DNA from 3 places in the Pseudomonas sp. B21-028 genome. Region 2 is predicted to be linked to each of the others. Evidence: predicted binding sites of a transcription regulator. Region 2 holds the regulator's gene; each other region holds the start of a gene.

Region 1 (5,860 bases), 2.7 Mb from region 2:
AAGCGGTCAGCACCAAGGCGCCGTGGGGCTCGTCCATGGTCATCACATGCAGGATGTTGCCGTAGGGGTCGATCTGGCTGCGCACCAGTCGCGGCAATTCCAGATGCCATTGCAGGATGCGCTGGCGCTGGCTGTCCTTCGGGGTCAGGCGCAGGAACTGGATGCTGGTGCAGACTTCATCGGTATAGCGATAGGTAGTGTCGTGGCGTATGGACAGTTTCATACGACCTCCAGATAGGACTCGTGAACGGTCTGGCCCAGATGACGGATCTGGTCGATGAGGTCGGTCAGCCAAAGGTGCAGGCCCGACGCCAGGATCTCATCGATCCCGGAATACCGCAGGCGCGCATTCAGTTCCGCGGCCAGGCGCTGGGCCGGACGGCCGTTGTGGCCGGGCAGGCTGGCGAGGATCTGATCGAGTTCCTCGATGCAGGCATGCAACGAGCGCGGGACATCGGCGCGCAGCAGCAACATCTCCGAAACCTGCTCGGCATTCGGCGCATTACGGTAGATCTCGTTGAACGCCTCGAACGACGACAGCGCCCGCAGCAAGGCACTCCACTGGTAATAACCGCGCGCCGAACTGTCGCTGACCTCTTCCGACTCCTCGCCAAACATTTCGTAGCGTGCATCCAACAGGCGCAGGGTATTGTCTGCCCGCTCGATGAACGTCCCCAGGCGAATGAAACAGTAGGCATCGTTGCGCATGATGGTGCCCGACGTCGCGCCGCGGAACAGATGCGAACGCTCTTTGACCCATTCGCAGAAATGACTGATGCCGTAGCGCCCCAGGCCATTGCTGGCGATGTTGCGCATCTCCAGCCAGGTGGCATTGATGTTTTCCCACATGTCCGCGGTGATGCGTCCGCGCACCGCATGGGCATTGGTCCGCGCCGCCCGCAGGCAGCTGTAGATACTGCCGGGATTGGTTTCATCCAGGGCGAAGAAATGCAGCATTTGCTCGCTGTTGAGTTCGCCATTACGCGCGTTGTAGTCATCCAGCGTACCGGCCGCCAGCAGCGACATCGCCAGCTCGGCATGACCGTCGCTGCGCCCGGCCTGGGGCATCAGGGACAGCGAGTAACTGACTTCGAGCATACGCGCCAGGTTTTCTGCGCGCTCCAGGTAGCGGGACATCCAGTAGAGGTCCGAAGCGGTTCTTGAAAGCATGTCTTAATCCTCCACTACCCAAGTGTCCTTGGTGCCGCCGCCCTGGGACGAATTCACCACCAGCGAGCCTTCGCGCAGTGCCACGCGAGTCAGGCCACCCGGCACGAGGCGGGTTTCCTTGCCTGACAGCACGAACGGCCGCAGGTCGATATGGCGCGGCGCGATGCCACTTTCGACAAAGGTCGGGCACGTGGACAGGCTCAAGGTCGGCTGAGCGATGTAGGCCTCGGGACGGGCCTTGAGTCGTGCACGGAAGTCTTCGATTTCCGCCGCGGTGGCCGCTGGCCCCACCAGCATGCCGTAGCCGCCGGAGCCCTGGGTTTCCTTGACCACCAGATCAGGCAGGTTCGCCAGCACATGGGACAGTTCCTGGGGCTTGCGGCACTGCCAGGTAGGGACATTCTTCAGGATGGGTTCTTCGGTGAGGTAGAAACGAATCATCTCGTCGACGTAAGGGTAGATCGACTTGTCATCGGCGACGCCGGTACCGACCGCGTTCGCCAGCACCACATTGCCGGCACGGTAGACGGCAATCAGGCCTGGCACACCCAACATCGAATCGGGATTGAACGACAGCGGGTCGAGATACGCGTCGTCGAGACGCCGGTAGATCACATCCACCTGCTTGGGACCGGCCGTCGTGCGCATGTAGACATGGTCGTCGCGCACGAACAGATCGGCGCCCTCCACCAGCTCCACGCCCATTTCCCGAGCCAGGAACGCATGTTCGAAGTAGGCGCTGTTGAAGCGGCCCGGGGTCAGGACTACCGCGGTAGGGTTATCCAGCGGGCTCGAGCTCTTGAGGGTGTCGAGCAACAGGTTCGGGTAATGATCGATGGGGGCTACCCGTTGGGCGGCGAAGAGTTCGGGGAACAGACGCATCATCATCTTGCGGTCTTCGAGCATGTAGCTGACACCGCTGGGCGTGCGCAGATTGTCTTCCAGCACGTAGTAACTGCCGTCACCGTCTCGAACCAGGTCGACACCGGCGATATGGGCGTAGATGCCCCGGTGCAGGTTCAGGCCCTGCATCGCAATCTGGTAACCCTCGTTGGCCAGCACCTGCTCGGCGGGAATGATCCCTTCCTTGAGGATGTGCTGCTGGTGATAGATGTCGGCCAGGAACATGTTCAGCGCCTGGACCCGCTGGATGCAGCCCTGCTCGACCTTCTGCCATTCGCTGGCCTTGATGCTGCGGGGAATGATGTCGAAGGGAATCAACCGCTCGGTGCCCTGCTCGTCCCCGTACAAGGTGAAGGTGATCCCGGCTCGATGGAACAGCAGGTCGGCTTCGCGTCGGCGCTGCTCGAGCAGTTCGACCGGCGTGTCCGCCAGCCAACGTGCGAAGGCTTGGTAATGCGGGCGGCAGTCACCCTTGGCGTCATACATTTCATCAAAAAAAGCTCGGGGCATAGCCAACTCCCAGCCGCGTTCTACACGGCATTTCTTATTACTTCGTCATTCCAATGGTCCGGCCTTGCCTTGCGCTAATGAGCCCTGTTTTCTCTCGGCACCTCGATAGACATCCGTCTCTGGTGTGGCCTTTGCGTCTGGATGACGTGCGCCCCCTGTTAAATCCGCGTAATGAATTCCTCCGTCTGAAGCCATCGGTGGTTTGGCTTGGGTTGTTGAAGCGTAGCAAAGGCTATGCCTAAGCATGAAGCGGCAAAAAACCGGTGGAAAAACAGCGCGAAAATTACGATCAGGCGAAGTTCGCTGTCGTTTTTGCGACAAAAGCAGGCTCTAGAGCTGAAACGTTTTATTTCAGCTTCCCGTGGAGAGCGCGGGAACGGGTCGAATAGGTGCACAAAGACCGGTAACAGGGCGTGAATGCCCTGAAAGGGGGAAATTTTTACTCACTGCACGGGAGTCACGAGAATGTCTTGCCTGCCCACTCAGGCACAAACAACAAGGCATACCGATTCTCTCGGCATGCCTTTTTTCGTTGCGACCCGTCCCTGATGCCTTTTCTACAGTGTCTCGGAGACTTTCTTGAACACATCCTCAGGCACCCACCCTTTCCAATCGGCGGTGTGGTTACGCAAGTAATAGCGCGCCGTTTGCTCGGGGGTCTCCTTGTTGGAGACCATTCGGGTTGCCAGGGTCCGGATGGTGTCGGTTCCCACGAACATCGACTTCAGGAAAGGAATGACGCTCGGATGCTCTTCGGCGAACTTGGCTGAGGTGTATTTATTCAGCGGGATATCTGCATAGGCACAGGCTTGTCGGCTCCCAACGCCTTCCTTGAACTGGGCGAGGCTTTGCTTGATCGCTTCCCAGCAGGCTTCGCTGTAGGCGGGCTCCTCCAGACGCGTAAGGGCCAACTCACCCATCAGGGGGCTCGGATCCCAGTAGTACGTCATGAAGGGCTGCCCTTTCTCGTAAGCGGAGATGATCGCGGCATTGAGTGCCGACTCGGACTTGAGCTCCACTGGCGTGAACGTTTTATCGATCCCGTAGGTGGCCATCTTAATCAGGTTGATTTCCCGGCACGCCCAACTGCTGATGCAGTTCAGCCAGGTCGGCTTGCCCGACCCCGATGCCTGCTTGAAGACCTCGGCGTACCTGGGGAGATCGGCGACGCTTTTCAGATCGGGGGTCGTCGGCTTGATGCCGCGCCCCGCATCGCCCTTGATCATGTAGGTGGGGACATAGAAAGCCTGGGTAAGACGTTCATACGTGGGGCCGAAATCGAGGATGGTTTTCTTCGCCGTCTGATCCTGGACCCACTGTGGCATCAGCGAGGTAAACACCTCCATATTGATATCGATGGCACCGGTCTCCATCGCATTCTGCATCTGCGCAATATCAAGGCTGACGGATTCCACGTTCATACCGTATCCATGCTTGAGGATGTACATGGCGATATGATTGTCGATCTGGATATTTTCCCAGCCACCGTCGTAGAACCGGATCGGACGCGGGTCAGATGTCGCCAAAGCCCAGTGGGACGTCAGGCTCAGGATGAAGCACAGCACAGTACGCAAGAACATTGAAGGCATTTGAACTCTCCTATGAGTGAACGTTTTCTGCGGGGCGATGGGGCGCCGGGGTGGGTGAACCGGCAAGCGTTTCCACCACGATACTGGCGATCAGATCTCGCTGGCCTTCCACAAAGTAATGATCCCCGGCACAGAACACCGACCTGAACGCGTCGGTGGTATGTTCACGCCAGCCGGTGATGTGCACGCCAGTGGCGTAGGGATCGATCCGTCCGCCAATCGAGGTAATGGGCACCGCCAGCGGCGGATGGGCCCGGTACAGGTAGGTGTTATTGACTTCGTAGTCCGCCTTGATGATTGGAAGCATCAAGTCACGCATTTCAGCGTCATCGAACAGCGCCTGATTGTTGGCAAAATTCATTTCCTTGAGCATGGCGATGAGCTCGCTGTCACCCTTTTGCGCGGACTCACCATCCGATTCGTAATTGAACTGCAGGACATCCGAGGCGAATTGATGCTCGTTGTAGAAATGCGGTGCCCGGCTTCCGGCAAAAATCAGCTGTGAGGGGTACAGGTCATGCGCCTTGGCGAGGCGTTGCGCCACTTCAAACGCCTGGACACCGCCCAGGCACAGGCCAAGGAATGCGAACGGCCGGTCCAGGTAGGGCAGCAGATCCGGCGTCAGGTTTGTCACCAGCTCTTCCATGCGGGTGTACGACTTCTCCCCCAGTCGCGCATTGCGTCCGGGCAATTGCAACAGACAGAGCTCGATATGATCCGGTAGTCGATCTGCCCACCCCTTGAACACCGCCGGCCCGCCGCCCGCATAGGGAAAGCAGATCAAACGCAGCGTGGCCTGGGGTCGAGGGACTGGAATAACCAGGCAGCCGGAGGTCTGCTCCTCTTGCGACCTGGGTGGGCCAGCCTTTGTCGGCTCGACCGGATCGCCCGGACGGGCCGCCTCGACATGCTCGAGTACGAAATCGCCGATATCGTTGAGCGTGGCACCTACGATAAGCCTGCCCAGGGGGAAATTGATGCCGAGCTTTTTCAGACTGTTGCGAAATTCAACGGTCATCAGCGAATCAAACCCCATCATCGTGAGGGACTTGTCCATGGGCATCGCATCAGAGTCGAAGCCGCCTGCGACACGCGCTGCAACAGACCTCAACCGATCTAGGATGAACGCCTGTCGCTGCTCGCCATCCAGCGACGACACCGTGTCCAGGAAAGGAACCGTATCGCCCTCCGCCGTCGTCTCGCCCGTTGGATGCTGCGCGTCAATCAGCGACAGGTAGGGCCAGTCGCTGGATTGCAAGTGGGCCTTATAGGGCTTCCAGTCGATCGGCGCGATCCCCATGACACCTTGTGCGGACAGGTTGTCCCACAATCTCTGCAAGCCGGCTTGCGCGGATATGAAGTTGATGCCCAATGCCGACAAGCGCTTCTTGAAGACACTGTCGACCCGACTGGCCATGCCTTCGGAGGACCAGGGGCCCCAGGCGATGCTCAAACCGGGTAATCCCGAACTGACGCGGTTTTCCATGATGGCGTCCATCGCACTGTTGGCCGCGACATAGTTCGCCTGGCCCTTGAAACCCAGCGACGCGCTGATCGAGGAAAATCCGATGAAAAAATCCAGCGGCTGATCGCGGGTGACCCGATCCAGCACCTGGGTGCCCTGCAGTTTTGGCAACAGGACATGATGGAGGGACGACGCACTCAGTTTCGACAGGACAGCGTCTTCA
Region 2 (5,860 bases):
ATCGACATGGTCATCCAGCCGAAAAAGAAAACCGAGCAAAGGCCCCAGTAATGGCAACTCTGAAAGCTCAGCACCTGGCCAAGAGCTACAAAAGCCGTCAGGTCGTGCGCGATGTCAGCCTGTCCATCGACAGCGGGCAGATCGTTGGCCTGCTCGGCCCCAACGGCGCGGGCAAGACCACCTGTTTCTACATGATCGTCGGCCTGGTCCAGGCCGATCAGGGCCGCATCCTGATCGACGACCTGGACGTCAGCCACCAGCCGATGCACGGTCGGGCAAAGGCCGGCATCGGCTATTTGCCACAAGAAGCGTCGATCTTCCGCAAACTGTCGGTCGCCGACAACATCATGGCGATTCTCGAAACCCGCAAGGAACTCGACAAGGCCGGTCGTCGCCAGGAGCTGGAAAGCCTGTTGCAGGAGTTCCACATCAGCCACATCCGCGACAACCTGGGTATGAGCCTGTCCGGTGGCGAACGGCGCCGGGTGGAAATTGCCCGCGCCCTGGCTACCGCACCGAAATTCATCCTGCTCGACGAACCGTTCGCCGGCGTGGACCCGATTTCGGTGGGCGACATCAAGCAGATCATCCACCATCTCAAGGCCAAGGGGATCGGCGTGCTGATCACCGACCACAACGTGCGCGAGACGCTGGACATCTGCGAAACCGCCTACATCGTCAATGACGGCCAATTGATCGCCGAAGGTGACTCCGCCACCATCCTGGCCAACGAACTGGTCAAGGAAGTGTATCTGGGCCATGAGTTCCGCCTGTAAGCGCGAAGTGTCTGGCAAATTGTCCCGGCGCCGCTGGTTTAACCGCGCAGCGCCTCGGGATGTTCTCAGTGAATCCCCTATCATGGGGAAACTAATTGAGAACTTCCCCTAGGCAAACACTTCAGTTTCAGGCATATAATTTGCTTAAGGTTTGGCGCTCCGGCGCCCTTGTAGTGGATGGCGCATGTGCGCCGGCGAATAAGGTGTTAAGCCCCTGCCATGAAACCATCGCTAGTCTTGAGAATGGGCCAGCAGCTGACGATGACACCGCAGCTGCAACAGGCCATCCGCCTGCTCCAATTGTCGACCCTGGACCTGCAACAGGAAATCCAGGAGGCCCTGGAATCCAATCCGATGCTCGAACGCCAGGAAGAAGGCGACGACTTCGACAACACCGATCCGCTGGCCGACAACGTCGAGCAGAAACCCAATACCGAGATCCAGGAACCGTCCTACCAGGAGGAAGCCGCCCCGACGGTGGATAACCTCGAGGATGGCGAGTGGGCCGAACGCATCCCCAATGACCTGCCCGTGGACACGGCCTGGGAAGACGTCTACCAGACCAGCGCCAGCAGCCTGCCGAGCAGCGACGATGACGAGTGGGACTTCACCACCCGCACCTCCGCCGGTGAAAGCCTGCAAAGCCACCTGCTGTGGCAGTTGAACCTGGCACCGATGTCCGACACCGATCGCCTGATCGCCGTGACCCTGATCGACTGCATCAACAACCAGGGCTACCTGGACGAAACCCTCGAGGAAATCCTCGAAGCCTTCGATCCGGAGCTGGACATCGAGCTGGACGAGATCGAAGCCGTCCTGCACCGTATCCAGCAGTTCGAACCGGCCGGCATCGGCGCCCGCAACCTGGGTGAGTGCCTGCTGCTGCAGCTACGCCAACTGCCCGCCAAGACGCCGTGGCTGGCCGAAGCCAAGCGACTGGTCACCGACTATATCGATCTGCTGGGCGGCCGCGACTACAGCCAGCTGATGCGCCGCATGAAGCTCAAGGAAGATGAGCTGCGCCAGGTGATCGAACTGGTCCAGAGCCTCAACCCACGCCCAGGCTCACAGATCGAGGCCACCGAGCCCGAGTACGTGGTTCCCGACGTGATCGTGCGCAAGCACAACGATCGCTGGCTGGTGGAGTTGAACCAGGAATCGGTACCCAAGCTACGGGTCAACGCCCAATACGCGGGCTTTGTAAGACGCGCCGACACCAGCGCCGACAACACTTTCATGCGCAACCAGTTGCAGGAAGCGCGCTGGTTCATCAAGAGCCTGCAGAGTCGCAACGAAACCCTGATGAAAGTTGCCACCCAGATCGTCGAACATCAACGCGGTTTCCTGGACTACGGCGACGAAGCGATGAAACCGTTGGTCCTGCATGACATTGCCGAGGCAGTGGGCATGCACGAATCGACAATCTCCCGGGTGACCACACAGAAATTCATGCATACCCCACGGGGTATCTACGAATTGAAATATTTTTTCTCCAGCCACGTCAGCACCTCCGAAGGCGGCGAATGCTCTTCCACGGCCATCCGCGCGATCATCAAGAAACTGGTGGCCGCGGAAAATCAGAAAAAGCCGTTGAGTGACAGCAAGATCGCTGGTTTACTGGAGGCACAAGGCATTCAGGTGGCCCGCCGTACCGTCGCCAAGTATCGTGAATCCCTCGGGATCGCGCCTTCGAGCGAACGCAAGCGGTTGATGTAACAAGGCCACGCCACAGCGTTCCAGTGGCAGGCATTTCTGCCTGCCGCTTTATGCACTGGCAACGAAGGAGAAGCTGTATGCAAGTCAACATCAGTGGACACCAACTGGAAGTGACCGAACCCCTGCGTACCTACATCGGCGAAAAACTCGACCGATTGGAAAGGCATTTCGACAAGATCACCAACGTGCAGGTCACGATGAACGTCGAGAAGCTGCTGCAGAAAATCGAAGCCACGCTGCATATTCCCGGCGGAGAGGTGGTTGCCAACGCGGAGCACACAGACATGTATGCCGCGATTGACCTGCTGACCGACAAGCTGGATCGCCAACTCAAAAAGCATAAGGAAAAGACCCAGAGCCTCCTCCAGGGCGCTACCGGTCGTTAACCCCCCCAATCCATGATCCGACTAGAAACCATCCTGACCCCCGGCCGTTCCATGGTGAACGCGCCGGGCGGCAGTAAAAAGAAAGCCCTCGAACAAATCGCCAACCTGATCCACCGCGAAGTGCCGGATCTGGAAATGCAGGACGTCTTCGAGGCCCTGGTTGCCCGTGAAAAACTCGGTTCCACCGGTTTTGGCAACGGCATCGCCATTCCCCACTGTCGCCTCAAGGGATGCACCACGCCCATCAGCGCGCTGTTGCACCTTGAAGCCGCCATAGATTTCGACGCCATCGACGGCGCACCGGTCGACCTGCTGTTCGTACTGCTGGTTCCGGAAGCGGCGACCGATGCGCATCTTGAGCTGCTGCGCCAGATCGCCAGCATGCTGGACCGCAAGGAAGTGCGCGAAAAACTGCGCAGCGCACCGAGTAACCAAGCCTTGTATCAGGTCGTCCTGGACGAGCAGAACGGTCATTAATCATGCGCCTGATCATCGTCAGCGGTCGCTCCGGCTCCGGTAAAAGCACGGCGCTCAATGTGCTTGAGGACAGCGGCTATTATTGCATCGACAACCTGCCGGCCGGCCTGCTGCCGGAGTTGGCCGAACGGGCGTTGATCCACACCGAGCTGGCGCAACCGCTGGTAGCGGTCTCCATCGACGCACGCAACCTGCCGAGCCACCTGTCGCGTTTCCCCGAACTGCTCGAGGAAGTACGCAACCGGCATATCCAGTGCGATGTGCTGTACCTGGATGCCGATGACGAAACGCTGCTCAAGCGCTTCTCCGAAACCCGGCGGCGCCACCCGCTGAGCAATGCCAACCGCTCGCTGGCCGAAGCCATCGAAGACGAAAGCCAGTTGCTCGGGCCGATCGCCGACCTGGCGGACCTTAAGGTCAACACCACGAACCTGAACCTGTATCAGTTGCGCGACACCATCAAGTTGCGCCTGCTGAACCAGCCGGAGCCAGGCACGGCGTTCCTGGTGGAGTCGTTCGGCTTCAAGCGTGGCATGCCGGTAGATGCCGACCTGGTGTTCGATGTCCGTTGCCTGCCCAACCCTTATTGGAAACCGGAGCTGCGCGAGCAATCCGGGCTCGACCAGCCGGTGATCGACTACCTGGCTGCCCAACCGGATGTCGAGGAGATGTTCCAGGACATCTCCGGCTACTTGCTTAAATGGCTGCCCCGGTTTGCCGCCAGCAACCGCGCCTATGTCACGATTGCCATCGGCTGTACCGGTGGTCATCACCGCTCCGTCTACCTGACCGAGCGCCTGGGCCAACTCCTGCAACAATCCCTGAAGAACGTCCAGGTTCGCCACCGCGACCTCAGCTAAAGGATCCACATCGCGATGCCTGCTCGGGAAATTGAAATCATCAACAAGCTGGGCTTGCACGCCCGGGCTTCAGCCAAGTTTGTCGGCGTGGCCGGTCAGTTCAAGGAGACGACCATCCGCGTTGGCCGTACGAAGGACGCCACGGTCGACGGCAAGAGCATCATGGCAATGATGATGCTCGCTGCGGGTAAGGGCACCAAGATCTACCTGGAAACCCAAGGCGAGCAGGAGCAGGAGGCGATGGATGCGCTGGTGGTCCTGATCAACAACTACTTCGATGAAGGTGGCTGACACCGCAGGGCTGTCGTGGCGAGGGGATTTATCCCCGCTGGGCTGCGAAGCAGCCCTATTTAGGGGGCGCTACGCACCCCAACGGGGATAAATCCCCTCGCCACAGGTTTTCTGCGGGTACAAAAAAGGCGCGTCACCCATTAGGGATGCCGCGCCTTTTTTATTGCGACGAGGTCAGCTACCCGCCACCGTCATCCGCTCGATCAGCACCGAACCGGTGCGGATGTTGCTGCGCAGCTCCAGGTCATTGCCCACCGCCACGATCTGCTTGAACATGTCGCGCATGTTGCCGGCAATGGTCACTTCCTGGACCGGGAATTGAATCTCGCCATTTTCGACCCAGAACCCGGCCGCACCCCGGGAGTAATCGCCGGTCACCATGTTCAGGCCATGACCCATCAGCTCGGTCACCAGCAATCCTCTTCCCATCCGCCGCAGCAAGGCCGCCTGGTCCTCTTCGCCATGGGTCACGAACAGGTTGTGCACGCCACCGGCATTGGCGGTGCTCGGCATGCCGAGTTTGCGGCCCGAATAGGTGCCGAGGATATAGGACACCAGCTCCCCCCTCTCCACGAACGGCTTGGCATACGTGGCCAGGCCATCGCCGTCGAATGCCGAACTGCCCATGGCCTGCATCAGGTGCGGGCGCTCATCGATGGTCATCCATTCCGGGAACAGTTTCTGGCCCAGGGCACCTTCGAGAAACGAAGACTTGCGATACAGGTTGCCGCCGGACACCGCCGACAGGAAGCTGCCGAACAACCCACCCGCCAGCTCGGCCGCAAACAGCACCGGCACTTCACAGGTCGGCACCGGTCGCGCGCCCAGGCGACTGGCCGCCCGTTGCGCGGCTTTCTGGCCGATCACCAGCGGATCCATCAGCAGATTGCCCTGGCGGTTCACGTCGTACCAGTAATCGCGCTGCATCTGGCCATTGGCCTCGGCAATCATCACGCAACTGAGGCTATGACGGGTCGACGCATAACCGCCGATGAAACCGTGGCTGTTACCGTACACCCGGCACCCCTGATGGGTATTGAGCGTCGTGCCGTCGGCGTTTTTGATTCGCGGATCGGTATCGAATGCTGCCGCTTCACAACGCAACGCCTGCTCAATGGCCTGTTCGGGAGTGATGTCCCAGGCGTGGAACAGATCGAAGTCCCGCGACTCCTTGCACATCAGGGCGGCATCGGCCAGGCCCGAAGCTTCGTCTTCGGAGGTGTGCTGGGCAATCGCCAGGGCCGCGGCAACGGTTTCGCGAATGGCGTCCGGGCCGCTGGCTGAAGTACTGGCCGAGCCCTTGCGCTGGCCGACGTACAAGGTGATGCCGAAACCCTGGTCGCGATTGAACTCG
Region 3 (5,860 bases), 2.0 Mb from region 2:
CTGGGCCGCCTTGATGGCGATTTCCGCCGTTTCCAGGTCGCGGATCTCACCCACCATGATCACGTCCGGGTCCTGGCGCAGGAACGAGCGCAGGGCCTGGGCAAAGTCCAGTCCCTGACGCGGGGTCACGTTGACCTGGTTGATGCCTTCCATGTTGATTTCCACCGGGTCTTCGGCGGTGGAGATGTTGATGTCCACGGTATTGAGGATATTCAAGCCGGTGTAGAGCGAGACAGTCTTGCCCGAGCCGGTTGGCCCGGTCACCAGGATCAGCCCTTGTGGTTGCTTGAGGGCCGCGAGGTAGAGCTCCTTCTGATCCGGTTCGTAGCCCAGGGCATCGATGCCCATTTGCGCACTGGAAGGGTCGAGGATCCGGATCACTACTTTTTCGCCCCAGAGCGTGGGCAGGGTATTGACCCGGAAGTCGATGGACTTGGTTTTCGACAGGCGCATTTTCAACCGGCCGTCCTGCGGCTTGCGCCGCTCGGAAATATCCAGGCTGGCCATGACCTTCAGGCGCGCGGCGATGCGGCTGGCCAGTTGGGTCGGCGGCCTGGCCACTTCCCGCAGCATGCCATCGGTGCGCACACGCACCCGGTAGGATTTTTCATAGGGTTCGAAGTGCAGGTCGGAAGAACCGCCCTTGATCGCGTCCAGCAGCATCTTGTTGACGAACCGCACCACCGGCGCGTCGTCGGTATCCTGGCCGGTAATGGCGTCCTGCTTGCGATCGTCGTCCGACTCGATGTCCAGGCCATCGAGGTCGACATCACCCATGCCTTCCAGGCCCGTGGTGCTGGACTCGAAAAACTTCTCGATGGCATCGCTGAGTTTGTCGTCCTCCACCAGGATGGCCTCGGCGGTCAGGCCGGTACTGAACTGGATGTCGTTGATGGCCTGGTGGTTGGTGGGGTCGGAGATTCCCACGAACAGCTTGTTGCCGCGCCGCCACAGCGGCAGGGCATGGTGTTGCCGGACCAGTTTTTCACTGACCAGGCCGGTGGGCTGGCTTTCCTTGTCCAGGCTGTTGAGGTCCAGCAGGGCGACGCCGAAATGCTCCGAGGCGATTTCCGCAACCTGGCGACTCTGGACCAGTTTGTTCTGCACCAGGTAGCTGACCAGGGGCATGCGGTTGCGTTGGGCTTGCTGCTGCGCCTGCTGCGCGCTTTGTTCGGTGATCAGCTCGGCCAGCACCAGTTGCTTGGTCAGGCCGCTGAGGGCGATGTCATTCATGGGGATACCGACTGCTGACAGTTCATGACTTATAGCCTAGTCAAGCATCGACGCCAAACCAGCGGGGCCAGGTGACAAAAAACGTCAGATAGTGCGGATGTTGGAGTAGGACGTAGGGCGTCTGTGGGCTTAGGCCCCTTGCTGGCTGGGCTGGAGGGGTTGGCATGTGCCGTGCAACGCCCCCTCCAACCATGAGATTTCGCCTCATGTAATGGAGATGTCTATGAGCAAGCAGAATGGTTTTACCCTGATCGAGCTGCTGATCGTCGTGGCGATCATCGGCATTCTGGCGACGTTTGCGTTGCCGCAATATTCCAAGTATCAGGCGCGGGCCAAGGTAACGGCGGCGGTGGCGGAAGCGACCGCGTTGAAGGTGCCGTTCGAGGATATGATCAACCAGGGTACTGATCCAAGCTTGGAGACCATCGGTGGAACGGCAACAACCGGCAATTGCACCATGACCGCTTCAGGCTCCGCCACTACCGGCAAGGGTAGCATTGGCTGCACCCTGCTCAATGCTCCCGGCCCGGTACTGGGCAAAACAATTACTCTTACTCGTGATGGGAACGGCGTGTGGACTTGTGCTACCACCGCGGCTAAGGAATTCGCCCCTAAAGGGTGCCCGGGCGTATAAGGCGAACAGTCTGTGACGAGGGAGCGTACTCCTGCTGGGCTGCGTAGCAACTCCATAATAAGGACCTCTGCGCGCTGGGCGGCAACTAGGCCAGCGGGAATAAGCCCAGTTCCCCTCGTCACAAAAAAATCTCCTTATTTCATAAGCTTAGAGAGACCCAAAACCCGCAACTTGCATGTCCTAAATCAACAGCTCATTGCATTTTGCATGATTTTGAAAGTTGCCGTTTCGGTTAACTGTCTGATTTAAAAGGAATTAATGAACGCCTAAAAACTGGCACACCCTTCGCACTACTCCTGATAACCCTGCCGGGATACACCTCCGGCAGTTTCTGAGAAAAACAGGAGTTACTCGTATGAAGAAGTTCGCTATCACTGCCGCTACTGCTGCCGCACTGACCTTGACCATGGCTAACGCATTTGCCGAGACTGCTCAAGCGACCCAGGCTCCGATGATGTTGGCTGCTGGTGAAGTGACTAAAGCCAAGGAAGAAACCAAGGACACCTGGATCACCACCAAGGTCAAAGCTGATCTGATTACCGAAAAAGGTATCCCAGGTTCTGACATCAAGGTTGAAACCAACAAAGGCGTCGTATCCCTGTCTTCAACCGTAGCCATTACCGACGCTCAAAAGACCACCGCCGTAGCAATCGCCAAGAAAATCAAAGGCGTCAAAGCCGTATCGGCTGATGGCCTGAAGGCCGAATAAGGCCAAGACTTCTCGCCTGGACTGGGAGAGGGCGCGGCAAACGGGCTGTGTCATACGTTTGCCGTTGCTTTGGAGTTCATGCGAAAGGCCACAGGGACGTGGCCGCCACAGGCCCTCGGCATTTGCCGGGGGCCTGTTTTATTTTGGGTGAAAGTCAGTCGGCACTTGTGTTGGCTCGTCTACCGCCATCGCGAGCAGGCTCGCTCCCACATTGGTTCTGGGTTGTTCCAAAAGTGTACGGTCGGCGCCGATCCCGTGGGAGCGAGCCTGCTCGCGATGGCGGAGTCATTGCCAGCTTCAGTGCCCACGCCGGCTGGTGATCTGCACCAACCGATTACCCTCGAAGCGCAAGAACTGATACATGCCGCTGTTGGGGCCGTAGGTCCACTCCTCTACCGGATATTCCTCCCGGCGATTGACGCTGCGTTTGTAGCCCAGATCGTCCCGCGCCACCGGTTGCCCGCACTTTTGCAGCACTTCGCTCGAACGGTCGCCCACACTGATCAACTGGCTGCCGCAACGCAATGTGTCGGCAGCCGATGCGTACGGGGTGATGAGCAGTAAGCCCAGGCCGAGCCAGTAGAGACGCTTCATCCTATTCGGCATCCAGATGCAGAGGAGTGATCACACGCCCGTCGCTTTCGGCCTGGCCGAGGCTGGCGTCGATGAAATACACCCGGTCATCGGCCAGTTGGCCCTTGTCCACCAGGAAGTCCTTGATGCTGCTGGCCCGTTCCTGGCCCAGCTCGCGCAGCAATACGTCGCTGCCGCTCCAGAACTTGATGACGCCTTCACGCAGTTTTTCGATGCGGGCTTTTTTATCCAGTTGTGTCCATTCGGCCGGCGGCTGGGTCTTGAGACGGGTTCGGTAGATGCCTTCCAGCAGCGGGGCCTTTTCATCCTCCGGTACCTGCAGCAGCGAAGCCTTGGCTGGAACCTTGTCGCCCCGGCGTTGCAGCATCTTGTAGTAGTTGTACTGGTACTCGCGCTCCAGGCGCTGACTGGCCAGCAGCGGCCCGTCGCTGCTCTCGGCGGCGGTGCCTTCGATTTCCAGGCGCAGCTCCGGACGCTTGGCCAGCGCCTCGGAGAGCTTGAGCAGCACGCCTTCGCTTTCCGGGCTCAGGTCGCTGGAGCCGGCTGCGAACGCAACATTGCCCAGGTCTTCCGAGCCACCGCCGGCCACCAGCCCGCCGATGAGTTTGAACGGCGCCTGGGCCGCTCGCACCACCAGGTTGCGCAGGGTCTGCCAGACAATCGGCATCACACTGAATTGCGGGTCGTTGAGGTTGCCGGACACCGGCAACTCGATGGATATCCTGCCCTCGGAATCCTTCAGCAGCGCGACGGCCAGTTTCAGCGGCAGGCTCACGGCGTCCGGGCTGTCGACCTTTTCCCCCAGTTGCAGTTGCTCGACCACCACCTTGTTCTCGGCCTGGAGCTGACCCTTGGTGATCCGGTAATGCAGGTCGAGATTGAGTCGGCCCTTGCGGATGCGATAGCCGGCGAATTTGCCGGAGTAGGGCGTCAGCGTCGTCAGCTCCACCCGTTTGAAGCTGGTGGCGATATCGAGGCTTTCCATCGGATTGAAAGGGTTGAGTGCGCCCTTGATCGTTACCGGCGCATAGCGGTCGACCTTGCCCTTGACGTCCACGCTGGCCGGTTTGGCCTGGCGGCTGTCGATGGTGCCGATCTGACCGTTGAGCTGCTGGATGGCGGTGGCGAAATTCGGCGTCAGGCTGAAGTCGGCGAAGTTGGCCGAACCGTCGTTGATGGCAATCGCGCCAATGCGGATACCCAGCGGCTTCTCTTGAGAAGCCGGTTTTGCCGTGGTGCTCTTCGTGTCGTTGTCCGGCGGCTGTGGGACCAGCAAGTCATCGACGTTGGTGGTGCGATCGCTGTTGATCATGAAGCGGGCATAAGGCTGGAACAGGTTGACCTTGTCGATGGACAGGCTGTCGCCGTGCTGATAGTTGAGGCCTTCGAGCACCAGGCTCTGCCATTTGACGAAGTCGCGGGTCTTGAGGGTGTCGAGGGTGTGCAGTTGGTCGACCTGGGCGCGACCGGTGACCGCGAAGGCCAGCGGCGCGGTGCTCTTGAGGTCGACCGCCAGGTCGCTGCCGAGCATTCCCGAGCGCAGCTCCAGGCGAATGAATGGGGTGATATAGGCCTGGGCGACACGCAGGTCGATGTCCTGGGTCTTGACCTTGAGCCTGGCGGTGATCGGGTTCAGGTTGACTTCGCCGTCGGCCAGGAGCTTGCCCTGTTTACCCACGCCGCTATCAAGCTTGAGGGTAAAAGGCGAGCCGTTGAGGGTGTCGTAGTTCTGCAGGTCGAGGTTCAGCGGGCCGACGTCCAGTGCCACGGCAGGTTGCGCCTGGCGGTCGGCCAGATGCACCCGGTAATCGCGCAGTTGCACATCCTTCAATAGCACCTGCCACGGCTTGCCGGGTGCCTTTGGTTCAGGTTTGGGGGAGTCGGCCGCTGCCGGGGCCGATGCCGGCTCAACCTTGACCTGCGGTTTGGTCGGCTGGCTGGCGAAGAGTTTCTGCCAGTCCAACTGACCATCGGCCTCGCGTGCCGCCCAGGTTTCGAGCTTCTGGCTGCGGATCTTGCCCACGATCACCTGTTGTTTCGCCAGGTCCACCGTGGTTTCGCTGACATCCAGGCGTTCGAGTTTCGCCAGTGGACGGCCATCGGGGGCCTTGATGGCGAAAGGCGCGACACTGACGGCCACGTTGTTGAGCAGCAGCTCGGTGCCCTTGTCCAGGTTGAGCTTGTAATCGGTGCTCAGATTGAGGATGCCGTTCTCCAGCACCAGCGGTACCGCGTCGCGGACGTAAGGCCACCAGAGTTTCATCTGGCCATCGGTGACCTTGAGCTTGCCCTCGGACGCGATCGGCGAAAGGCTGAAATTACCGGTCCAGTCGATCTTTCCACCTTCGGGGCCGGCGGCCACCAGGGTCATGTCGGCGCTGTCGTCGGGCAGGGTGCTGAGGTTCTTCAGCTCGAAATCAAGGGTGTCGTAGAGAAATTCGATGGGTTCGCTGGGGCGAAGGTCCTGGAAATGGACATAACCGGTGGTCAGCTTGATCCGGTCGACCCGCAGGGGAAACGGCTTGGCCTCGGGATCGGCCGGGGTCGGCTCGCTGGGTGGCAGCTTGAACAGCCCCACGAGGTTCAACTGGCCGTCCTTGGCGAACACCACCTCGGTCTTGGGTTTGTCCAGTTCGATGTCGGCCAGGTGCAGGGCGCCGGACCACAGGCTGTCGATCTGCAGGTTGGCG

What was found. Region 2 encodes sigma-54, which starts transcription at its own class of promoters, with help from an activator protein. Its sites were predicted from a motif close to ANTGGCATNNANNTTGCTNT; they were not measured.
Region 1: a site for sigma-54 is predicted at 2,806-2,825, ahead of LOY35_RS15975 (circularly permuted type 2 ATP-grasp protein). Genes of this name have one in related genera too.
Region 3: a site for sigma-54 is predicted at 1,392-1,411, ahead of LOY35_RS23865 (pilin). Genes of this name have one in related genera too.

What each region holds. Positions count from the first base shown of each region.
Region 1 is NZ_CP087184.1:3,682,442-3,688,301, forward strand. It holds gene LOY35_RS15965 (transglutaminase family protein) at 1-223, opposite strand, end outside; gene LOY35_RS15970 (alpha-E domain-containing protein) at 220-1,170, opposite strand; gene LOY35_RS15975 (circularly permuted type 2 ATP-grasp protein) at 1,174-2,583, opposite strand; gene LOY35_RS15980 (glycine betaine ABC transporter substrate-binding protein) at 3,141-4,172, opposite strand; gene LOY35_RS15985 (type I polyketide synthase) at 4,183-5,860, opposite strand, start outside.
Region 2 is NZ_CP087184.1:997,851-1,003,710, reverse strand. It holds gene lptA (lipopolysaccharide transport periplasmic protein LptA) at 1-51, shown strand, start outside; gene lptB (LPS export ABC transporter ATP-binding protein) at 51-776, shown strand; gene LOY35_RS04300 (RNA polymerase factor sigma-54) at 996-2,492, shown strand; gene hpf (ribosome hibernation-promoting factor, HPF/YfiA family) at 2,570-2,878, shown strand; gene ptsN (PTS IIA-like nitrogen regulatory protein PtsN) at 2,891-3,355, shown strand; gene rapZ (RNase adapter RapZ) at 3,358-4,215, shown strand; gene LOY35_RS04280 (HPr family phosphocarrier protein) at 4,231-4,506, shown strand; gene pmbA (metalloprotease PmbA) at 4,681-5,860, opposite strand, start outside.
Region 3 is NZ_CP087184.1:5,518,339-5,524,198, reverse strand. It holds gene pilB (type IV-A pilus assembly ATPase PilB) at 1-1,233, opposite strand, end outside; gene LOY35_RS23865 (pilin) at 1,457-1,867, shown strand; gene LOY35_RS23860 (BON domain-containing protein) at 2,223-2,576, shown strand; gene LOY35_RS23855 (DUF2845 domain-containing protein) at 2,874-3,170, opposite strand; gene LOY35_RS23850 (DUF748 domain-containing protein) at 3,172-5,860, opposite strand, start outside.